Regions from separate parts of the Streptomyces sp. NPDC054834 genome, predicted to be linked through region 2. Evidence: riboswitches for the same ligand, from Rfam matches in the RefSeq annotation. Region 2 holds a riboswitch; each other region holds the start of a gene.
What was found. Region 2 has a riboswitch for cobalamin ahead of ACWGJM_RS05175 (CbtB domain-containing protein). Riboswitches for the same ligand answer to the same signal wherever they lie in the genome.

Region 1 (5,769 bases), on a different contig from region 2:
GCCAGCGCGTCCACGTCCGTGAAGTTGGACATCAGCGGGATCGCGCACACGGCCACCCGCAGCACATCCTCGCCGACGGGCGGGGCGGTGTTCGACTCGCGGACCGTCCCCCGCAGCGACACACGCAGCCCGTCCTCCTCGTCGATGCCGAGTCCGTGCCGGAAGGGCAGCACGCCGTACGTCCGCCGCCCGGTGAGCCCGTGCAGCATGTCGAGGCCGGGTTCCAGCAGGGAGACGTCGCCGCGGAACTTGTTGACGAGGAAACCCGCGACGAGTTCCTGGTCCTCGGGGGAGAGCAGGGCGACGGTCCCGAAGAAGGAGGCGAAGACGCCCCCACGGTCGATGTCGCCGACGACGAGCACGGGCAGCCGCGCGTTCCTCGCGATCCCCATGTTCACGATGTCGGTCCGCCGCAGATTGATCTCGGCGGGCGAACCGGCCCCCTCACAGATCACCGCGTCATACGTGCCCCGCAACTCGGCGAGACAGTCCAGCACGGTCCCCAGCAGCCGCTGCTGCCGCCCGCCGTGGTACCCGCGCGCGCTCAGCTCGCCCACGGGCTTGCCCAGCAGCACCACCTGACTGCTCTGTTCCCCGCCGGGCTTGAGCAGCACGGGATTCATCAGCGCGGTCGGCTCGACACGGCACGCCTGCGCCTGCATGGCCTGCGCCCGCCCGATCTCCGCGCCTTCCCGCGTCACGAACGAGTTGAGGGACATGTTCTGCGCTTTGAAGGGCGCGACCTTGACCCCCTGCCGCACCAGCCAGCGGCAGATCCCGGCCGTGACGACGCTCTTGCCCGCGTCCGAGGTGGTGCCTGCGACGAGGAGACCCCCGTTCATTTCCCACGTCCCTTCACGACGATGCGCGCGGCGACGCTGACGCCGAGCGCGAGCAGGCCGACGCGCTTCGAGAGCCGTACGGCCCGTTCGATGTCGGGTACGGCGACGGCGCGTCCCTTCTGGTTCAGCACCGGTCGGTGTTCCACCCGTCCGCCGTACGACAGCGTCCCGCCCAGCCGCACGCCGAGCGCGCCCGCGAACGAGGCCTCCACGGGCCCGGCGTTGGGGCTCGGGTGCCGGCCGGCATCGGCCCCCCAGGCCCGTACGGCTCCGCGCGGGTCGCCACCGGCGACGGTCGCCAGTACGGCGGTCAACCGCGCCCCCGGCCAGCCCGCGAGGTCGTCGAGCCGGGCCGAGGCCCATCCGTACCGCCGGTACCTGGGCGACTTGTGCCCGACCATGGCGTCGAGGGTGTTGACGGCCCGGAAGCCCAGCAGCCCGGGCACCCCGGCCACGGCTCCCCACACCAGGGCGCCCACCACCGCGTCGGAGGTGTTCTCGGCCACGGACTCCACGACGGCCCGGGCGATCCCGTCGGCGTCGAGCGCCTGCGGGTCCCTTCCGCACAGGTGCGGCAGCCGCGCCCGGGCAGCCTCGACGTCTCCGGCCTGAAGGGCACGCCCGATGCCACGGGCCTCGCGCGCGAGGGAGGTTCCGCCCACGACGGACCAGGTGGCGGCGGCGGTCAGCGCGACGGAGGCGGCACGGGAGGGGCGTACGGCCGCGGCGGCGACGGCTCCCAGACCGGCGGCACCGCCCACGCACACCGCGGTGTGCAGCGCGCCCCAACCCCGGTGGTCCCGCCACAGCGCCCGCTCCATGGCACCGGCGGCCCGCCCGAACGCGGCCACCGGATGCCCGCGCCGCGGATCACCGAGCAGATGGTCACCGAGGAGGCCGGCGGCGGCGCCGTACGCGAAGACGCGATCGGCACGCATCGGCTCAGCCGGCCGTGGGGTCGGGCAGCGATCCGGTGCTGTACCTCGAACGGCAGGCGAGCATGGCGATATGTCCTCACTCAGGGTGTCCGCGCCCTGGTTCGACGAGACCGGCGGTGGGAGTTCCTGGCTCCCGGGGCTACCTACCCCGGTGACAGTGGCGGGACCGCGCCGGATTCACACCGGCTTCCTCCCTTGCCGCCGTACATGGCCCCGGAAGTCCACCACGGCCCCGGAAGGGCCGTCAACTTGCTGTTGACCTGCACGAGGAGAGTGTGCTGAGGCCCACATCGAAGCCCGGGTGACGGTGGGGCGGCATGCGAAAGGCTCCTCCCCGAAGTCTTCGGGGAGGAGCCGGTGAGGCCTCGGTCAGGCCTTGTTCATGATCAGGTAGATCCCGTAGGCCACCGCTGCCGCGCATCCCGCGAAGCACACGTACGCCCCGGCGACGGCCGACGCCGCCGAGTCGCCCTGGGCGGCGGCGCGTTCGCGTCGTGCCAGGCCCTGGACGCCCAGGGTGAAGAGGGCCACCAGGCCGACGGTGACCGCGAGGCTGACGCCGAAGACGGAGCCGAGGGCTGCCCAGTCGATCTTCATAACAGAGCTGCTTTCTTGGTGCCCGGGTGCCCGGGGTCAGACGGCGGCGGCCGGCGGGGTCGCCGGGTCGGCGGTGGGGACGGCGACGGGCGTCGCGGGGGACGGGATCGTGGCCGTCAGGTCCTCGGCCACGGTGCCCGCCGGGGGCGGGGTCACGGCGGCGATCGCGGTGGTGACCACGCCGGCCGGCTCCTCGGTCTCGTTGACGTTGGTCGCGTCGACCACCTCGCGGCGGGAGAGCTTCCAGATCGCGGCGCTGGAGGCCACGAGGAAGACCGCCACCAGCGCGGTGCCCCAGTCGCCGAGGTCCGTGACCGTCTCGGCGAGCGCGCCGACCAGCGCGGCGGCCGGGAGGGTCAGCGCCCAGGCGACGAACATCCGGGTCGCCGTGGACCAGCGGACCACTCCGCCCTTGCGGCCCAGGCCCGCGCCCATCACGGAGCCGGAGACGACGTGGGTGGTGGAGAGGGAGAAGCCGAGGTGGGAGGAGGCGAGGATGGCGGTCGCGGCGCTCGTCTGGGCCGCGAAGCCCTGCCGCGGCTCCAGTTCGGTCAGGCCCTTGCCCATGGTGCGGATGATGCGCCAGCCGCCGATGTAGGTGCCGAGCGCGATGGCCATGCCGGCGGAGAGGATCACCCAGGTGGGCGGGTTGGAGCCGGGGGCGATGGAGCCGCCGGCGATCAGCGCGAGGGTGATGATGCCCATCGTCTTCTGCGCGTCGTTGGTGCCGTGGGCGAGAGAGACCAGACCGGCCGAGGCGATCTGGCCGGCGCGGTAACCCTTGCGGGTGGCCTCGCCCTCGGCGTTCTTGCCGATGCCGTAGGAGAACCGGGTGGCGAGCATCGCCGCGATGCCCGCGACGACCGGCGCGGCGACCGCCGGGAGCAGCACCTTGGTGACGAGGACGTCACCGTGGACGGCACCGAAGCCCGCGGAGGCGACGGTGGCGCCGATCAGGCCGCCCATGAGGGCGTGCGAGGAACTGGAGGGCAGCCCCACCAGCCAGGTGAGCAGGTTCCAGAGGATCGCGCCGACCAGGGCGGCGAATATGACCTCGGGACGTATGCCGTTCTCGTCGACGAGACCCTTGGAGATCGTGTTGGCGACCTCCACGGAGAGGAAAGCACCCACAAGGTTGAGGACGGCGGACATGGCCACCGCGACCTTGGGCTTGAGCGCACCGGTCGAGATGGTGGTGGCCATCGCGTTGGCGGTGTCGTGGAAACCGTTCGTGAAATCGAACGCGAGTGCGGTTACGACCACAATCGCGAGGATCAGCGAGAAGCTTTCCATTTACCCAGGCATTCTTTCGAGCGTCATTGGCGGGTTGACCGTAGGCAACCTGGGTGAACGGAAGATGAACTGGGGCAGGCATCACGGTGTCGGATCCGGAGATGGCCGTTCCGCTCCGGTTCGGTGGTGCGGAACGACCCTGGGCGGCCCTTGGCTAGTCGTCCCTCGCGAACGACTTCAGCCCGGCCGGGGAGCCGTTGAAGAGATTCTGGTCACCCGGCAGGCTGCCGCTGTTGTCGTACTGCCAGAAGGTCCAGTACGACCACCCGGCCGGCAGGGCGCCGGGGTCCCCGGAGTGGCGGGCGAGCCACAGCGCGTGGTCGGCGAAGGCATGGCTGCGGCCGGTGCAGTCGTTCCACCAGTGGGCGGTGGTGTAGATCACCGGGCGGCGGCCGGTCTCCCGTTTCATCTCGTCGCTGAAGGCCTGGATCCAGTCGACCATCTTCGCCTTGCTCAGGCCGTAGCACCTGTGCCCGTTGTCGTACGGATTGTATTCGATGTCCAGTGCGGGCGGCAGTGTCCAGCCGTCGGCGGTCCAGGAGCCGCCGTGGCGCACGAAGTACGCGGCCTGGGCGGCGCCCGGCGACTCGTCCGGCAGCGCGAAGTGGTACGCCCCGTGGATCAGGCCTGCCTCACGCGAGCCGCTGTACTGCCGGCTGAAGTAGGGGTTGCGGTAGTCGGTGGATTCGGTCGCCTTGATGTAGACGAAGCGGGCGCCCTTGGCCTTCACTTCCGGCCAGTCGACGTTCTTCTGGTGGGACGAGACGTCGTGTCCCTTGGGCAGGCCTGCCGCCGTGGCCGGGGTCCCGGCGAGGGCCGTCCCCCCGACGGCGAGCGCCGTCACGGCCACCACGAGCGGACGGGCGCGGAGACGGGACAGATCCATGATTCCCCCCGGAATGGCGACGTGCGCGACAAAACGTGCAGAGAGTATTGGAAGATCATGTGATGAACGATGATCTCCGGCCAACCATGGACAGAGGGTCATTTATGGCGCTATGCACCCTTTCGGAGGGCTCGATTCCGGCCTAAACTGCGCCGCCGTGACACCGCGTCAGCCGACCCGCTGGCAGGATCACGGCCATGGCTGAAGAGAGCAGGGGCGTGCGTGAGCAGGAGTCACGGGCCTGGGAGGCGCTGGTCGCGACGGCCCGCCGGACCGTGGCCGACGGACTCGTCGTCGGCACCTCCGGCAACGTGTCGGTGCGCGTCGGCGACACCGTGCTGGTCACGCCGTCGGGCGTCCCGTACGACCGGCTGACACCGCACGACGTGACCGGCGTCGACCTCACCGGACGGCAGGTGCTCGGCTCACTGGTGCCGACCAGCGAACTGCCCATGCACCTGGCCGTGTACCGCACCACCGACGCCGCCGCCGTCGGCGCCGTCGTCCATACTCACGCCGTGCACGCCACGGCCGTCTCGACCCTCGTCACCGAACTCCCGGCGGTCCACTACATGTCCTGCGCGCTCGGTGGCCCCGTCCGCGTCGCCCCCTACGCGACCTACGGCACCGAGGAGTTGGCCGAGAACATGCTCCGCGCCCTCGTCGACCGCTCCGGCTGCCTCCTCCAGAACCACGGCACGATCACCTACGGCACCACCCTCGACCAGGCCTACGACCGCACCGCCCAGCTGGAATGGATGTGCCGCCTGTGGCTGACGGCGTCCTCGGTGCCCGGGCTGACGCCGTCCCTGCTGACCCCGGAGCAGCTGGCCGCGGTGGGGGAGAAGCTGCGCGGATACGGCCAGCGGAGGTGAGGGCACCCGCCGGTCCGCGCCCGCCCGGGGATTGAAAAGGGCCTCCCGCTGGAACCCGCAAGGACATGTCACCCCGACACCCGCTCCCGCTGGCCGGTCGGCCGGCCCACCGGGACACTGGACCCGTGCGCACCGTCACAGCGGCGGCCTCGGCCGTCACCGCGCTCCTGGCGGTCGGCGCGGCCGGTGTGGCCGCCGGCCGGATGGCCAGCGACGCCGCGCTCAAGGCGGCCCCCGGCAGACCGCTGCCCACCGAGCCCCGGCTCACCGTGCACGCCATGGCCGAGGGCCGGCTCGCCCTCACCCGCGCCCTGGCCTCCCTGCGCCCCGGCACCTAC
Region 2 (5,769 bases):
TCGTGGCCGCGGCGGAAGGCGCCTTCGCCGCCTTCGCCGACGCGGTGGCGCCCTGGCGGTCCTCCCGTACCCCGGCCGCCGAACTAGCGGTCTACGTTCTGTGGTCGGCGACCGTCGACCCGGCCGGCCTCGTCACCCGGCCCGCCGTGCTCATGTCCAAGCACTGGATGGACAAGGTGTGGAGCTGGGACCACTGCTTCAACGCCCTCGCCCTGGCCCCCGGAGCACCAGCGCTGGCCCGGGACCAGTTCTCACTGCCGTTCGACCACCAGGACGAGAGCGGCGCCCTGCCCGACTCCGTCACGCACTCGGAGGTCCTGCGCAACTTCGTCAAACCACCCATCCACGGCTGGACCCTCGCCCGCCTCCGCCGACGCCTCCCCGAACCCCTCAGCCCTGAGGAACTCGCTGAGGTCTACGGCCGATTGAGTCGCTGGACGGACTACTGGCTCACCGCACGCCGAGCACCGGGCGCCGCCCTGCCCCACTACCAGCACGGCAACGACAGCGGTTGGGACAACGCGACGACGTTCGACCCCGAACGTGTGGTCGTCACCGCCGACCTCGCCGCGTTCCTGATCCTTCAACTGCGCGAGCTCGCGAGTCTGGCCGGCGAGTTGGGGCTTTCCGCCGAGGCCCGCCGCTGGCGCCGTACCGCGGAGGCGACGCAGGCCGCGATGCTCGACGAACTGTGGACGGGGGAGAGGTTCGTGGCCCGCGGTGTGGAGAGTTCGCGGACGTGGAGCAGCTCCAGCCTGCTGGACCTGCTGCCGGTCGTCCTGGGCGAGCACCTGCCGCAGGGTGTCGGCAAGGCACTGGCCGCCGGGATCGAGGCCCACCTGACCCCGTACGGCCTGGCCACCGAACTGCCCGCCTCGCCGCACTACCGCGCCGACGGCTACTGGCGCGGCCCGGTCTGGGCACCCGCGACGGTCCTGGTCGAGGACGGCCTGCGCCGCGCCGGTCACCATCGACTTGCGGACGAGATCAGCGCCCGCTTCCGAGCGCTCTGCGAAACCCACGGCTTCGCGGAGAACTTCGACGCCATCACGGGAACGGGCCTGCGCGACCGCGCCTACACCTGGACCGCGGCCGGCTACCTCCTCCTCGCCGAGGCCGCCGAACGCCGCGTCTGATCGCTGGAGTTCCCGTTCCCCGGACGCTGTGTGCTCAGTCGGCCGTCCGCAGCAGCAGCTTGCCCGTCGAGGTACGTCCGCCCATCAGCCGGTGTGCCTCGGCCGCGTCCGACAGCGGGAACTCGGCGGTGACCGGGAGGTTCACGGTGCCGTCGACGACCGTACGGAAGGCGCGTTCGGCGAGCGAGCGCAGGGCTTCGGGCGCCGTCTGGGCGAGGGCCAGGATGGAGAAGCCGGCGACGGAACGGCCCTGCGGGTAGAGCTCGGGCTGCCCGACGTGCCACGGCTCGGCCCCGCTCGCGTTGCCGAAGGACACCAGGCGTCCGAAGACGGCCAGGGCGTCGAGGCCGCGGTGCAGGGTGTCGCCGCCCACGGGGTCGAGTACCAGGTCGACGCCCCTGCCGACGGTGGCGCGGCGGACGTCGCCGAGGAAGGAGTCGTCGGTGAACACTTCGTCGTAGCCGTGCTCGAGGGCGTGCGCGGCCTTGGCGGGGGAGGAGACCACGCCGTACACAGCGCCGGCGCCCGCCGCCCGTGCCAGCTGCCCGGCCGCCGTGCCGATGCCTCCCGCCGCGCCGTGGATCAGCACGTTCTCTCCGGCGCGCAATCGCCCGACCTCATGGAGCAGCGCGTGCGCGGTCGGCAGTACGGTGGGCAACGCGGCCGCGGTCCGCAGGTCCAGGCCCTCGGGGAGCGGGAAGACCGTGGCGGTCTCGGCGACCACGACCTCCGCGTAGGCGCCGCTGTTGACGAGCGCGACGACTTCCTGCCCCGGGCGAAGTCCTTCCACGCCGTCACCGACGGCCCGGACGCGTCCGGAAACCTCCAGGCCGGGCCGGAAGGGCAGCGATCCGACCCGGTACCCCTCGGCGCGTGCCTTGAGGTCCGCGAAGTTCACGCCCGTGTAGGCGGCGTCGATCGTGATCTGCCCCGGCCCCGGCTCGGGGGTGCCGGCCTGTACGACCTTCAACACCTCGGGGCCGCCGTATTCCTGGAACTCGATTGCGCGCATCAGCGGAAGGCACCCTTCGACATGGTGTTCAACGGAGACCGAACACCGGCACTGTACGAGATCCATCGAACAGTGGGCAAGCGGCCCGTGCGTCCGGGCGCGGTGCGGACCGCGGCATTGAACTTCCTTGCTGTGTGCGACGTATGAGTCACCACGGGTGGCGCTGTGTCACCCGGACCGCAAGCGGTGGCTACGTGCTTCGGCGCGGCGCCGAGAGGAAGGGCCGAAAAATTTCATCATTATCGAGCCGTCCCGTCAGTGGCGGGTCCGACATGGCCGTCCTGGTACGGCAGGTGGACGGGAGGGGCGAAGTCAACGGCGGCCTCCATGTGCCGGGTCTTGACGGGCTCCGCGGTATCGCCGCGTTATATGTGGTCCTTTTTCACTGCTGGTTGCTGGCCTTTCCAGGATTTCCCGAAAACTCGGGCCCGTCCTGGCTGGGCTGGCTGATGTACGGGCGCCTCGCCGTCGTCTTCTTTCTCGTACTGTCCGGTTTCTCACTGGCTATTTCCCCGGCGCGTCACGGCTGGCGGCAGGCTGGTATCGCACGGTTCCTGCGGCGCCGCGCCTGGCGAATCCTTCCGCCATATTGGGCCGCACTTGTGTTGAGCACGGTCATCGGTTACTTTGTCGTGCCCGCCTCTCACCATGGGCCGCCGAACGTCAGAACAATTGTCGTGTATGGTCTGGTAGTCCAGGATATGTTCACGGCTCGCACGCCGAATGGTGCGTTCTGGTCGATCGCCGTGGAGGCGGAGCTCTATCTCGTCTTTCCGCTGCTGCTTTTTGTCCGGCGACGGCTGGGGGCGGTGCTCCTGGTCGGGGGTGTGACGCTGCTGGTGGCCCTACGCGGGCTGTCGGCGGAAAACGTGTTGCCGGTCGAAGGTGACAACTGGCTGACCCCGAATCTCGCGCCCGTATTCGTTGCCGGTCTGGTCGGCGCGGGAATCATTGTTGCGCGAGAAAGGGTCCGACGCATGCCCTGGCATCGGCTCGCCGCTCTGGCTGTCATGCCGGTGATGTTGCTCATCGCGGTCCAGGGATCGACCTGGACCATAAATCATTACTTCTGGGTGGATCTCGCCATCGCGCCCGCCATGACGATGTTTCTGGCGGCGATCGCCACCGGGCGTCCCGTCTTTGTGATGCGCTTTCTGGCCACACGGCCCATGCGCAGCCTCGGCGACTTCTCATACAGCCTTTATCTCATTCATCTGCCGATCGTCATGGTCATCGTCCGGAAAATCGCCCCGGAGTACGTATCGGCCGGACTGCCCACGTTCTGTTTCACGTTGGTTCTGGGGCTGCCCGCTTCGGTCCTGTCGGCTTGGCTGTTCGCAGAGCTCTTCGAGATGCCCTTCAAGCGGAACCGATCCTGGAAGTCCATGCTCTCGGCGGGACGTTCACGCCGGCACCGCTGACCCGCCTGTCCCACGTGCGGTTGGCCACGCGCTTCGAGAGGAAGGTCACGCAAGGTGGTGCGGTCTTGGCCGTGTCCGCGTCACGCGGTACGGTCTGTCCGTATTGACGACGGCGAGACGGAAGCCGGTGGGAATCCGGCACGGTCGCGCCACTGTATGCCAGACGCCCTTCGGGGTGTCCGGCAAGTCAGACCCGTGGCCGTCGTCCTGTGCACCACCGAGATGGGACGCGAACTCCCAGAGGAGGTCCTGCCATGGCGCAGACCGTCGCCCAGCCGACAGCCACCACTCCCGTTGTTCCCGCCACGCTGCCGCTGAAGGCGATAGCCCCCTGGGCGGTCTTCTTCGGCATCCTGATGCTCGTCCTGCTGTACTTCGTCGGCGCCGAGCAGGGCGCCACCTCCGTGCTCAACGGCACGGACGTCCACGAGTGGGTGCACGACGCCCGCCACCTGCTCGGCTTCCCCTGCCACTGACGCGAGGGACGCCGCACGCCCATGAATTCCGCAACGGTAAGAAATCTCCTCGTGCGGGGCATGCTCGCCGGCCTGGCCGCCGGCGTGCTCGCCCTGGTCGTCGCCTACCTTCTCGGTGAGCCGAATGTCGACAAGGCGATCAGCTTCGAGGACGCCCACTCCCACGAGCACGAGATGGAGGTCGTCTCCCGCTCCCTCCAGTCCACGGCCGGCCTCGCCACCGGCGTCCTGGTCTACGGGGTCGCCTTCGGCGGCATCGCCGCGCTGGCGTACTGCTTCGCGCTGGGCCGGATCGGCCGCTTCAGCCCGCGGGCGACGGCGCTGCTGCTGTCCGGTTGCGCGTTCCTCGCCATGTATGTCGTGCCGTTCCTGAAGTACCCGGCCAACCCGCCGTCCGTCGGTGAGCCCGACACCATCGGCAAGCGGACCACCCTGTACTTCCTGATGATGCTGCTCAGCGTGCTCCTGGCGATCGCCGCCACCATCGTGGGCAAGCGCCTGGCGCCCGGTCTGGGCACCTGGTGGGCGACGGTGGTCGCGGTGGCCGCGTTCGTCGTCGTGATCGGGCTGGCGTACGCGTTCCTGCCGGTCATCAACGAGGTGCCGAAGGACTTCCCGGCCACCCTGCTGTGGCGGTTCCGTCTGTCGGCCCTGGCCATCCAGACCGTGCTGTGGGGCGGATTCGGCCTGTTCTTCGGTGAGTTGGCCGAGCGGCAGCTGAATCCCAAGCCCGCGGCAGCCCGGTCCGGGCGGACGGTTCCCGCCTCGAACTGAACGCTCGTGTCAGGCGGGACGCGTCCGTAGGGTCTCAGCGCGCCGAGACGGTTTCCGACGTGGCCAGCGGCTGCCCGAGCCGCAGATTCCACCGTCCGGCCCGGCCGCTGAGTTCCGTGGCCGTCAGCGGCGGTACGTCCAGCCGCCAGAAGGCGGATGCGGGCAGGCCCAGGACATGAACGGCCGCGGCCCGTACGACTTCCGGCTCGACCACGGCGACCGTACGGCCGTCCGTGTCCTGCGCGGCGTCCAGCCAGTGCCCGACCCGCTCGCACACGTCCCGTACCGACTCCCCGCCGTGTGCTGCCCAGCCGGGGTCGGCGAGCCAATGGCCCACTGCCTCCGGCTCGGCGGCCGCCACCTCGTCAAGGGTGCGGCCTCGCCAGCGGCCCACGTCCAGACCTCGCAACTCCGGCGTCTCCACGACGTCCAGACCGAGCGTCACCGCCGTCTCCCGGCAGCGCACACTCGGGGACGTGGCGACACGGGCCGGCGAGGGCAACGACCCGGCCGCTGAGCGGGCGCGGGCCGCCCCGACGTCGTCCACCGAGTCGCCGTCGTAGAAGCGGGCCTGACGCAGCGACGGGCTCGTCGCGGCCGAGACGAAGGTGACGCGGCTGGTCACGTGGCTGCTCCTCCTGCGGTCGGCACGGGATGCGGATCGCCTGCCTCGGTCGCGAACATAACAGGGTGGCGCCCTGTCGCGCGCCGGCGGGACAGTGTGCAGGATCCTGGCCCCAGCTGGTGAGGTCGATACTGCGCCGCCACAGCCGCCACAGCCGCCACTTCTGCCACAGCGGCCACTTCTGCCACAAGCTTCGGGTGCTCCGCCGCCAGGACAACGGTGGTGCACCGCCTCGGCTTCGGCCCACTGACGGACGCCAACGCCCCGCCCGGCACGGAACGTTGGCACTCCGCCGACGACGAAGTCGATGCCAGCCGTCTCACCT
Region 3 (5,769 bases), on a different contig from region 2:
CGGCCTGCCCGGCGATGAAGCCGACCCCGACGAGGATCGCCTCGGCGATGGCGAACGGCGGCGCGACGTACGTCGACAGCCAGTCCCAGTCCCGGCCGCTCCAGCGGGCGCCGATCGCGGCGACCTTGGCGACGTCGAAGATGAGCCCGAGGGCGTAGGCGACCTGGAGGAACACCACCGCGCGGCGCAGCCAGGTGTCGCGGACCTCCCGGAACCAGGCCCACAGCATGCTCGCGGCGGCCACGGCGGACATCATGTGGGCGACGAGGTAGAGCATGGCGAACTCGCGCATCCACGGCGTCGTCGCGTAGTAGGTGTCCAGATCGCGCAGCCGCTCGACGTGGTGGTCGCCGAGGAAGAAGGTCACCCACAGCCCGACGATGATCAGGGAGTACGTGATCCAGATCGTCCGGGTGCGCCGGCGCCGCGTCGGGGAGGGCGGCTCGCGCCAGGTGACGATCAGCCACAGGCAGGCGCCGCAGTAGACGCTGAGCAGCGAGTAGACCCAGAGGCCGGCGAAGTTGGGCACCCCGGTGAGCTCGTTGATGCGGTGCAGGTTGCCCGGCGGCAGGGAGGCGAAGGTGACGGCGCCGATGCCGAGCAGCAGGGCCGTCGCCCGCAGGATCGGGTCCTGCCACGCCCGCCTGAGCAGTGGCACTTTGATCACGAAGGCCACGGCGAGCAGCACGGCCGGCACGGCGTAGGCGAGGAACGAGCCGGCTATGTCCCAGCGCATCACAGGCCGCCGGCGTTGCCCAGCGACGACGACAGGCGGTCGGTCAGGGTGTCCTGGGTCGTCCGGCCGGGCGCGGCCGACGGGCCGACGACCTTGGCGAACTTGGCGGCCAGGCGCAGTCCGCACTCCTCGGCCTCCCACTCGGCCTCGGCGGTCGCGGCGGCCGGGGACCGCGTGGCCATGGCGACCACCCGCTCCCAGGGGATGTCCTCCTCGGCCTGGGACAGCAGCCGGCGCGCGGCGGTGGGCAGGCCGACCGGGTAGTGCACGTCCAGGGTCTGGTAGTAGATGTGGCCGATCTCGTGCCCGGCTATCACGAACTTGTGCGCGCCGGGCGCGCGGTCCTCGACCACGACGATGTACTCGTCGTCCTTGGCGAAGGTGACCCCCGAGACGTCCAGCTCCGGCGGGAAGGCGACGAACTTGAGCCGGACGGGGCGGTCCAGCCGCGCGCTGAGCGTGTCGCACACGGCGTGCAGGAACGCCTCGGGCTCGGTCGGCGGGGTCAGGGTGCGGGCGGTGTCGCGGACGAGCTGGGCGAGGAAGCGCTTCGGCGAACTTTTCCGGCTCACTGACCGTCCTTCCTGTGCGATGTACGGGAGCCGGCCGATCCGCGCCCCGTCGACGCGCTCGCGCCCACGTTCCCTTCCGTGTCCTCGGACGTGATGATCATCTCCGCCAGGTCGGCGAGCGTGGCGAGCTGACGGGGATTCATCTGCGGTGCGCGCATGGCCAGTCGTACCAGTCCGCTCTCGCGCAGTCGCAGCAGCGGGTCGGCCTGCGCCTCAAGGCTCTGGAGCACCGGCTGGAGTGCCTCGTACAGGGCCTCCGGCTCGTCCGCGGTGAAGTATCCGGCCGGGAGGCCGAAGAACCTGCGCAGCCGGTCGGTGTGTTCCAGGCTCGGCATACCGCTCTTGCGCCACTCGCTCAGCCACTGCCGGCTGGTGCCCGCGATCCTGGCCAGCTCGTCCAGCGCGTAGCGCTTGCCGTCCGGCCGGCGCCGGGTCTCGCGGATGAAGTCGAGCCGCTGCCGCACCCGTTCGGCCAGCCCGGTCTCGGGTGCGGGGCCGCCCCCGAGCAGTCGGGCGACCACCTCGGCGGGGATGCCGGTGCGGTACGAGAGGTCGGCCACGTCCAGGACCTCCGGCAGCCGGCCCGGGCGTTCGGTCAGCTCCCCGAGCCGCTCGAGTACACCGGCAAGCGGGGCGTAGGCGTCACTCACCGAGGTCCCCCCTGGGCGTGTCGTCGGTTCCGTGGCTGAGTTGACGCGAGGCTACCGGGTTGCCCGGCGGTCGAGAAGTGATGTCAATGACAGCTGCTGAATTGGGCAGCAATCGTTGACAGTTGAGGCTCACGCGGGACAGGATCATGACGCCACCCGGCCCCGGCCCCGGGTGCCGCCTATGGGGGAGCGGCATCGGGGGTCGGGACATCTTGAGGCATCTCCAGACATCCCGGGTCGTCAGCGGCTGAGCGTCCGTACCAACTCCACCGCGTACCCGAGGAGTTCGACCTCCCGCGCACTCATCGTCGGATTGGCCGCGCGCCGCCGCCGAGCCTCCGTCAGCCCCGTCCCCATCAGCCCCGTCCCCATCAGCCCCGTATCCGTCAGGCCGGGCGGACCGTCCTCGGCGTTGCTCCAGTCGATGCCCCGGGGACCGCCCGCGGTGAGGATCACGTTGTCGGGGTGCAGGTCCAGGTGCGGGACACGGGCGCCGGGGCCGGCGGAGTCCCGGGCGGGGACGGCGTGCAACAGCCGTCGCAGGCACGCGGGTTCGGCGCCCGCCTCGGCCGCGCCCAGCGAGCCGTCCAGGAGGGCGGCCGGCATCGTCGGCCCGGACAACCGCTCCATCACCAGGTCGGTGCGCGAGCCGGACGGCCCACCCGGGGCACCGGTAACCGTGCTCGCGCACATACGTCATCACCGCCCCTTCGGCGGCGGCGTTCCCCCGGCCCTCCCGGTCGCGGCGCGGCACCCACGCCTCGTCGATCTCGTACACGTCGGCCGTCCGGCCGGAACCCAGCAGCCTCCCCGTCGGCATGGCGCGACCCTGACCACCGCGCCCGCACGCCTGGCTCACAGCCGCCTCCCAGCCGCTGCCTACCGCCGGGTACAGTGTCCGGGTCGTCATCACACCCGTACGGGGGGAAGCCGGTGCAATTCCGGCGCTGACCCGCAACCGTGAACCGTCCCCGACGGTGAGCCGGACTGCCCCGCACGGACGTTGACCGGCTCGCGTGCGCGGCAACCCGCCGCGCGCGGCACCGTCGAGGTCTACGGAGCCGAGCCGCCCGGGGTGTCCCCCGTGCTGCCCGCGCTCCCTCGCAGGGAGAGGCAGAAGCCGACCATGAACGTCCGCCGCAGCGCCGCGGTGCTCGCCGCCGTCGGCGTCATAGCCGCAGCCGCGCCCGCCACGGCCGCGCCGCCGTCGCCCTCCCCGTCGACGGCGCTCCCGTCCGGGCTGTACGGCAGCGCGGACCCGAAGTACGACGGCGTGTGGCGGCAGTCGCTCGCGCTGCTCGCCCAGCACACGGTCGGTGTCCGGCCCGCCGCCAAGGCCGTCGACTGGCTGGTCGGGCAGCAGTGCGCGGGCGGCGGCTTCGCCGCCTACCGCCCGGACCCCGCCAAGACGTGCGAGGTGACCAGCGCCCAGGCCGACACCAACAGCACGGCCGCCGCCGTACAGGCCCTGAAGGCACTCGGCGGGCACGACGGCGAGATCCACAAGGCCGCCGTCTGGCTGAGGACGACGCAGAACAAGGACGGCGGCTGGGGATACATGCCGGGCTCGCCCAGCGACACCAACTCCACCTCCGTCGTCATCGGCGCGCTCGCGGCGGCCGGCGAGAATCCCCTCCAGCTCCGTAACAAGGGCAAGACCCCGGCCGAGCTGCTCGCCAAGTGGTCCCTCCCCTGCGACGAGGACGGCGGCGGCGCCCTCGCCTACCAGCCGGACAAGAAGGGCAAGCTGGCGGCCAACGCGGACGCGACGGCGGCCGGGGTGCTGGGCGTGCTCGGCAAGGGCTTCGTGACGGAGCCCCGGAAGGAGTCGGAGGCGGGCCACCTCTGCGCCGATTCGGACAAGCCGCTCACCCCGTACGAGATCGCCCGCAACGGCGCCGAGTACCTGTCGGGTGAGATGCACGGCACCGGCCACCTCAAGTCCGTCCTCCCCGGCGCCAAGGACCAGCCCGACTACGGCAACACCGCGGACGCGGTCGTCGCCCTCGCCGCACAGGGCTGGACGAATCAGGCGCGAACGCCGTACGCCTGGCTGGAGAAGAACTCCGCGCAGTGGGCGGAGCAGAGCGGCCCCGCCGCCTACGCCGAGCTGATCCTCGCCGCGCACGCGATGGGCGCCGACCCGCACGACTTCGGCGGTACGGACCTGGTGCGGGCGCTCGACGCGACCGGACCGGCGCCGCGGACGGCTCGGGCGACCGGCGGTGAGACCAAGCGTGCCGAGCACGACTCGGGAACGAAGGTGTGGTGGATCGTCGGCACCGGCCTCGTCGCGGGCATCGGCATCGGCTTCCTGCTCAGCGGCCGCCGCAGGAAGCAGCAGCCGTGACCGCCGTCCGCCGTGCCGGGGCGACACTCCTGGCCGCGTTCCTGTGCGTGGTGTCGGCCGGGCAGGCCCAGGCCACCGGCTACCGCTACTGGTCGTTCTGGGAGCGCACCGGCGGCCACTGGACGTACGCCACGCAGGGCCCGTCGACCGCGCGTCCCGCCGACGGCGACGTCCAGGGCTTCCGCTTCGCGGTGAGCGCGGACTCCGCCGGTGCGACGCGACCGCGCGGCACCGCGGACTTCGACGCGATCTGCGCCAAGACGCCCGCGCGGGAGGGTGTGAAGCGCATCGCCCTGGTCCTCGACTTCGGCACGGCCGCGGACGCCCCCTCCGGCGAGACACCGCCCGGCCGCCGGACGGCCTGCGCGGCGGTCTCCGGCGACGGGACGACGGCGGACGCGCTGGCCGACGTGGCCGGGCCGCTCCGCTACGACGCCAACGCGCTGCTGTGTGCGATCGACGGGTATCCGCGGAAGGGATGCGGGGAGCAGGTGGTGGCCGGGAAGCCGGGCGGGAAGCCGGGCGGGAAGCCGGGCGGGAGCAAGCCGTCACACGGCCCGTCGGTGGGCTTGCCGGTGGGAGTGGGTGTGGTCGTGCTGCTGGGCGCGGCGGCGATATGGCGGGCCAGGCGCCGTGGCCGCGCGTAGCGTCCCCGCCCTGCACCCCGGTGCCTGGTGGCTGTGGTCCATAGGCCTGGGCACCGCGGCCACCCGCACCACCAACCCCCTCCTCCTCGCCCTCCTCGTCACGGCTTCCGCCTACGTGGTGGCCACCCACCGCAGCACCGCCCCCTGGGCGCGTTCCTACGGTGCCTTCGCCAAGCTCGCCCTCGCCGTCCTCATCGTCCGCCTCACCTTCGCGGTGGCGCTCGGCTCCCCCATCCCCGGCACGCACGTGCTCGTCACCCTCCCCGAAGTCCCGCTCCCCCACTGGGCGCAGGGCATCCGCCTCGGCGGCGAAGTCACCGCCGAGGCAGTGCTGTTCGCGGTGTACGACGGCCTGAAGCTGGCCACGCTGCTGATCTGCGTCGGCGCGGCGAACGCCCTCGCCAACCCGGCCCGGCTGCTCAAGTCCCTGCCCGGCGCGCTCTACGAGACGGGCGTGGCCGTGGTCGTCGCCCTCACCTTCGCGCCGAACCTGATCGCCGACGTCCAGCGGCTGCGCGCCGCCCGCCGGCTGCGCGGCCGCCCGGACCGGGGCGTACGGGGCCTGCTTCAGGTCGGACTCCCGGTGCTGGAGGGCGCGTTGGAGCGGTCCGTCGCGCTCGCCGCGGCGATGGACGCCCGCGGTTACGGCCGTACCGCCGATGTCCCCGCCCGGATCCGCCGTACGACCGCGGCCCTCACCCTGGGCGGTCTGCTCGGCGTCTGCGCGGGCACGTACGGCCTGCTCACCGCGGAAGGCGGCACCTACGGGCTGCCGGTCCTGCTGGCCTCGGTCGCCGCCGCCCTCGCAGGTCTG
Region 4 (5,769 bases), on a different contig from region 2:
CGGCGGGCTTCTTCGCGGTGCCGTACACCATCCTCGTCTACCCGTTGATCTTCACCTTCCTGCCCCGCCTGTGGTCGGTCTCGCACAAGCACGGCTATGTGACGACCTCGGACTTCGTGCGCGGCCGGTTCGGCTCCAAGGGCCTGTCGCTGGCGGTGGCGCTGACCGGCATCCTGGCGACGATGCCGTACATCGCGCTCCAACTGGTCGGCATCCAGGCCGTACTGGACGTGATGGGCGTCGGCGGCGGCGAGAACACCAACTGGTTCGTGAAGGACCTGCCGCTGCTGATCGCCTTCGGCGTGCTGGCCGCGTACACGTACTCCTCGGGCCTCAGGGCACCCGCGCTGATCGCGTTCGTCAAGGACGCGCTGATCTACATCGTCATAGCCGTCGCGATCATCTACATCCCGGTCAAGCTGGGCGGCTTCGACGACGTCTTCGCCAAGGCGGGCCACGCGTTCAGCCAGGTCAACCCGGCGACCGGGAAGCCGCGCGGCGCGCTCGTGCCGGCGGAGGCGGGCCAGTGGACGTACGCCACGCTGGCGTTGGGCTCGGCGCTGGCGCTGTTCATGTACCCGCACTCGATCACCGCGACCCTGTCCTCGCGCAGCCGTGAGGTGATCCGCCGCAACACCACGATCCTGCCGCTGTACTCGCTGATGCTCGGTCTGCTGGCGCTGCTGGGCTTCATGGCGATCGCGGCCGGGGTGAAGGTCACCAACGGCCAGCTGGCGATCCCGCAGCTGTTCGAGGACATGTTCCCGGACTGGTTCGCGGGCGTGGCCTTCGCGGCGATCGGCATCGGCGCGCTGGTGCCGGCGGCGATCATGTCGATCGCGGCGGCCAACCTCTTCACCCGCAACATCTACAAGGACTTCATCAAGCCGGACGCCACGGCGAAGGAGGAGACCCGGGTCTCCAAGATCGTGTCGCTGCTGGTGAAGGTGGGCGCGCTGGTCTTCGTCCTGACCATGGACAAGACGGTCGCCATCAACTTCCAGCTGCTCGGCGGCATCTGGATCCTCCAGACCTTCCCGGCCCTGGTCGGTGGCCTGTTCACCCGCTGGTTCCACCGCTGGGCCCTGCTGGCCGGCTGGGCGGTCGGCATGGTGTACGGCACGGTCGCCGCGTACGGGGTGGCCTCGCCGACGCAGAAGCACTTCGGCGGCTCGGCGAAGGAGATCCCCGGCATCGGCGAGATCGGCTACATCGGCCTCACGGCGTTCGTCCTCAATGTCGTCGTGACCGTGGTCCTGACCTTCGTCCTGAAGGCGGCGAAGGCCCCCGAGGGTGTCGACGAGACCAAGCCGGAGGACTACACGGCGGACGCGGGCGACCCGGGCGTCGAGGTGGAACTGCCGCCGGCGACGGCCGGAGCTTCCCACTAGCGGAGGCCCCACACCGGGCAGGGCTGTCGGCGGGCCGTCGGAAAATCCGGCGGCCCGCCGTCGTGTGCGTGGGGCACACTGCGCGCCATGGACATCCGGATCCGCGAAGCGAAACCCGCCGAGTACGCCGCTCTCGGTGACATAACCGCCCGCGCGTACCTCGACGACGGCCTCCTCGACTACGGCGAGGGCGACGAGTACCTGCCCGTGCTGAAGGACGTCGCGAAGCGAGCCGCCGCCGCCGAGGTACTGGTCGCGGTGCGCGACGGCAAGCTGCTCGGTGGCGTCACCTATGTCCCCGACGGCGGTCCCATGGCCGACATCGCCGGCCCCGGAGAGGCCGAGATCCGCGCCCTGGCCGTCGAGCACGGGGCCCGCGGGCAAGGTGTCGGCGAGGCCCTCGTCAGAGCCTGCATCGACCGCGCCCGCGCCACGGAAGGCCGCACCCACGTCGTCCTGTCGAGCCAGCGCTCCATGCACACCGCCCACCGGCTCTACGAACGTCTCGGCTTCGTTCGCACACCGGAGCGGGACTGGAATCCCGTGCCGCACCTGGACGACCTCACTCTCCGCACCTACAAGTTGACGCTCTGAAACCACCCCGACACAACATCTGGTGGTGGCGTGACAGGCGAGCACAAGATGTATGCTCATGCTCGCTGTCGCCACAGGGGAATCCGGTGCGAATCCGGAACTGTCCCGCAACGGTGTACTTGTGCATGTCTGTGCACAGGAGTCAGTCCGAGGACCTGCCGACAGCGCGCCCCGGCCGTCCGGCCCGGGTGCCTTGACGTCCGGGCCTCGTGGAGTGGGCCGGTGGACGCGACGCCGTGCGCGCTCGTGTGCTGCCCCCTGCCCTCCGCCAGGCCCCCTGCCGAGCGAGGGAGTGCCCCACGTGACCATCGCGCCAGCCGACCCGGCTTCAGCCATCCCGGCGACCGAGGCGACCCCGGTGGAGTCCGACGGTCCCGGTGCCGCGCTGTTGCGGACCCTGACCGAGCTGACCGCCGACCTGCCCGACGCCGACCCCGGCCGGGTGGCCGCCGCCGCGCTGCGCGGCCGGTCCGCCCGTGCCGACGAGGCGGAACTGCGCGAACTGGCCACGGAGGCGGCCGCCGGCCTGATCTCCGAGGACCCGGCCTACTCGCGGCTGGCCGCCCGGCTGCTGACGATCAGCATCGCCGCGGAGGCCGCCTCCCAGGGCGTCACCTCGTTCACCGGGTCCGTGGCCGTCGGCCACCGCGAGGGCCTCATCGCCGACCGCACCGCCGACTTCGTACGGCTGCACGCGGCCCGCCTGGACGCGCTGATCGACACCGACGCCGACGACCGCTTCGGCTACTTCGGCCTGCGCACCCTGCACAGCCGCTATCTCCTGCGGCACCCCCACACCCGCAAGGTCGTCGAGACGCCCCAGCACTTCCTGCTGCGGGTGGCCAGCGGCCTCGCCGAGGACGCTGCGTTCGATCCAAAAACGGGGACCCACTCCGTCGACGAAGTCGCCGCGCTCTACGGCCTGATGAGCCGCCTCGACTACCTGCCCTCCTCCCCCACCCTGTTCAACTCCGGCACCCGGCACCCCCAGATGTCGTCCTGCTACCTCCTCGACTCCCCCAAGGACGAGCTGGACTCCATCTACGACCGCTACCACCAGGTCGCCCGGCTCTCCAAGCACGCCGGCGGCATCGGTCTGTCGTACAGCCGGATCCGTTCACGCGGCTCCCTCATCCGCGGCACCAACGGGCACTCCAACGGCATCGTGCCGTTCCTCAAGACCCTCGACGCGTCGGTCGCCGCGGTGAACCAGGGCGGCAGGCGCAAGGGCGCCGCCGCGGTCTACCTGGAGACCTGGCACTCCGACATCGAGGAGTTCCTGGAGCTGCGCGACAACACCGGCGAGGACGCCCGCCGTACGCACAACCTCAATCTCGCGCACTGGGTCCCGGACGAGTTCATGCGCCGCGTGAACGCCGACGGGCAGTGGTCCCTGTTCTCCCCGGCCGACGTGCCCGAGCTGGTCGACCTGTGGGGCGAGGAGTTCGACGCCGCGTACCGCAAGGCCGAAGCCGAGGGTCTCGCCAAGAAGACCATCCCGGCCCGTGATCTGTACGGCCGTATGATGCGCACCCTCGCGCAGACCGGCAACGGCTGGATGACCTTCAAGGACGCCGCCAACCGCACCGCCAACCAGACGGCCGAGCCGGGCCACGTCGTGCACTCCTCGAACCTGTGCACGGAGATCCTGGAGGTCACGGACGACGGGGAGACCGCGGTCTGCAACCTGGGTTCGGTCAACCTCGGCGCCTTCGTCGACACCGCGACCGGCGACATCGACTGGGAGCGGCTGGACGCCACCGTCCGTACCGCCGTCACCTTCCTCGACCGCGTCGTCGACATCAACTTCTACCCCACCGAGCAGGCCGGCCGCTCCAACGCCAAGTGGCGCCCGGTCGGCCTGGGCGCGATGGGTCTTCAGGACGTCTTCTTCAAGCTGCGGCTGCCCTTCGACTCGCCGGAGGCGAAGGCGCTGTCCACGCGTATCGCCGAGCGCGTCATGCTCGCCGCGTACGAGGCCTCCGCCGACCTCGCCGAGCGCAACGGCCCGCTGCCGGCCTGGGAGAAGACCCGTACCGCGAGGGGTTTCCTGCACCCCGACCACTACGACGCCGAGCTGACCTGGCCGGAGCGCTGGGCGGCGCTGCGCGAGCGCGTCGCGACGACCGGCATGCGCAACTCGCTGCTGCTGGCCATCGCCCCCACCGCCACCATCGCCTCGATCGCCGGCGTCTACGAGTGCATCGAGCCGCAGGTGTCCAACCTGTTCAAGCGCGAGACGCTGTCCGGCGAGTTCCTCCAGGTCAACTCGTACCTGGTGAAGGACCTCAAGGAGCTCGGCGTCTGGGACGCCCGCACCCGTGAGGCGCTGCGCGACGCCAACGGCTCGGTGCAGGACTTCTCCTGGATCCCGGCCGAGGTACGGGCGCTGTACCGCACGGCCTGGGAGATCCCGCAGCGCGGCCTGATCGACATGGCCGCCGCCCGCACCCCGTTCCTGGACCAGTCCCAGTCCCTGAACCTGTTCTTGGAGACGCCGACCATCGGCAAGCTCTCCTCGATGTACGCGTACGCCTGGAAGCAGGGCCTGAAGACGACGTACTACCTGCGTTCCCGCCCTGCGACCCGTATCGCCCGCGCCGCCCAGGGCCAGGCACAGGCCCAGAAGACCATCCCCGTCCAGCAGGTCGCCGACCCCGACGCGGTCGCCTGCTCCCTGGAAAACCCCGAGTCCTGCGAGGCCTGCCAGTAATGCCCAGCAACCAGAACCTGCTCGACCCCGGCTTCGAGCTGACTCTCCGCCCGATGCGCTACCCCGACTTCTACGAGCGCTACCGGGACGCCATCAAGAACACCTGGACCGTGGAGGAGGTCGACCTGCACTCGGACGTCGCCGACCTCGCGAAGCTGACTCCGGCGGAGCAGCACCTGATCGGCCGTCTGGTCGCGTTCTTCGCGACGGGCGACTCGATCGTCGCGAACAACCTGGTGCTGACCCTCTACAAGCACATCAACTCCCCCGAGGCCCGGCTGTACCTGAGCCGCCAGCTCTTCGAGGAGGCCGTGCACGTCCAGTTCTACCTGACGCTCCTGGACACCTACCTTCCCGACCCGGACGACCGTACCGCCGCCTTCGCGGCCGTGGAGAACATCCCGTCCATCCGCGAGAAGGCCGGGTTCTGCTTCAAGTGGATCAACGAGGTCGAGAAGCTGGACCGGCTGGAGTCCAGGGCGGACCGCCGCCGCTTCCTGCTCAACCTCATCTGCTTCGCCGCGTGCATCGAGGGCCTGTTCTTCTACGGTGCCTTCGCGTACGTCTACTGGTTCCGCAGCCGGGGCCTGCTGCACGGTCTGGCCACCGGCACCAACTGGGTGTTCCGCGACGAGACGATGCACATGTCCTTCGCCTTCGACGTCGTGGACACCGTCCGCAAGGAGGAGCCGGACCTCTTCGACGACGAGCTCCAGCAGCAGGTCACCGGCATGCTGCGGGAGGCCGTCGAGGCCGAGCTCCAGTTCGCGCGCGACCTGTGCGGTGACGGCCTCCCGGGTATGAACACCGACTCGATGCGACAGTATCTGGAGTGCGTCGCCGACCAGCGTCTGACGCGCCTCGGCTTCGCCCCGGTGTACGGCTCCGAGAACCCCTTCTCCTTCATGGAGCTCCAGGGTGTTCAGGAGCTGACCAACTTCTTCGAGCGGCGTCCTTCGGCGTACCAGGTGGCGGTGGAGGGCACCGTCGACCTGGACGAGGACTTCTGATCCGCGGTCTCTTCCCTGGCCTGCTGGGCCTCCCTGATCTGTCGGTCGACGCGCCGGTCGT

Region 1: it holds a riboswitch for cobalamin, as region 2 does, so the genes downstream of both, ACWGJM_RS29230 (cobalamin biosynthesis protein) here and ACWGJM_RS05175 (CbtB domain-containing protein) in region 2, are expected to answer to the same signal.
Region 3: it holds a riboswitch for cobalamin, as region 2 does, so the genes downstream of both, ACWGJM_RS31170 (prenyltransferase/squalene oxidase repeat-containing protein) here and ACWGJM_RS05175 (CbtB domain-containing protein) in region 2, are expected to answer to the same signal.
Region 4: it holds a riboswitch for cobalamin, as region 2 does, so the genes downstream of both, ACWGJM_RS24290 (ribonucleoside-diphosphate reductase subunit alpha) here and ACWGJM_RS05175 (CbtB domain-containing protein) in region 2, are expected to answer to the same signal.

Annotation. Positions count from the first base shown of each region.
Region 1 covers NZ_JBSGZV010000025.1:79,533-85,301, forward strand. The annotation lists gene ACWGJM_RS29225 (cobyric acid synthase) at 1-842, opposite strand, end outside; gene ACWGJM_RS29230 (cobalamin biosynthesis protein) at 839-1,780, opposite strand; cobalamin riboswitch at 1,882-2,021, opposite strand; gene ACWGJM_RS29235 (hypothetical protein) at 2,150-2,377, opposite strand; gene ACWGJM_RS29240 (anion permease) at 2,414-3,670, opposite strand; gene ACWGJM_RS29245 (lysozyme) at 3,825-4,556, opposite strand; gene ACWGJM_RS29250 (class II aldolase/adducin family protein) at 4,754-5,431, shown strand; gene ACWGJM_RS29255 (alpha/beta hydrolase) at 5,557-5,769, shown strand, end outside.
Region 2 covers NZ_JBSGZV010000003.1:41,737-47,505, reverse strand. The annotation lists gene ACWGJM_RS05190 (amylo-alpha-1,6-glucosidase) at 1-1,136, shown strand, start outside; gene ACWGJM_RS05185 (quinone oxidoreductase family protein) at 1,171-2,148, opposite strand; gene ACWGJM_RS05180 (acyltransferase family protein) at 2,421-3,569, shown strand; cobalamin riboswitch at 3,643-3,788, shown strand; gene ACWGJM_RS05175 (CbtB domain-containing protein) at 3,824-4,045, shown strand; gene ACWGJM_RS05170 (CbtA family protein) at 4,067-4,819, shown strand; gene ACWGJM_RS05165 (histidine phosphatase family protein) at 4,854-5,444, opposite strand.
Region 3 covers NZ_JBSGZV010000028.1:69,012-74,780, reverse strand. The annotation lists gene ACWGJM_RS31190 (MAB_1171c family putative transporter) at 1-736, opposite strand, end outside; gene ACWGJM_RS31185 (hypothetical protein) at 736-1,308, opposite strand; gene ACWGJM_RS31180 (XRE family transcriptional regulator) at 1,305-1,958, opposite strand; gene ACWGJM_RS31175 (hypothetical protein) at 2,199-2,651, opposite strand; cobalamin riboswitch at 2,834-3,008, shown strand; gene ACWGJM_RS31170 (prenyltransferase/squalene oxidase repeat-containing protein) at 3,085-4,308, shown strand; gene ACWGJM_RS31165 (SCO2322 family protein) at 4,305-4,955, shown strand; gene ACWGJM_RS31160 (energy-coupling factor transporter transmembrane component T) at 4,942-5,769, shown strand, end outside.
Region 4 covers NZ_JBSGZV010000018.1:83,505-89,273, reverse strand. The annotation lists gene mctP (monocarboxylate uptake permease MctP) at 1-1,391, shown strand, start outside; gene ACWGJM_RS24295 (GNAT family N-acetyltransferase) at 1,479-1,985, shown strand; cobalamin riboswitch at 2,038-2,162, shown strand; gene ACWGJM_RS24290 (ribonucleoside-diphosphate reductase subunit alpha) at 2,287-4,698, shown strand; gene ACWGJM_RS24285 (ribonucleotide-diphosphate reductase subunit beta) at 4,698-5,708, shown strand.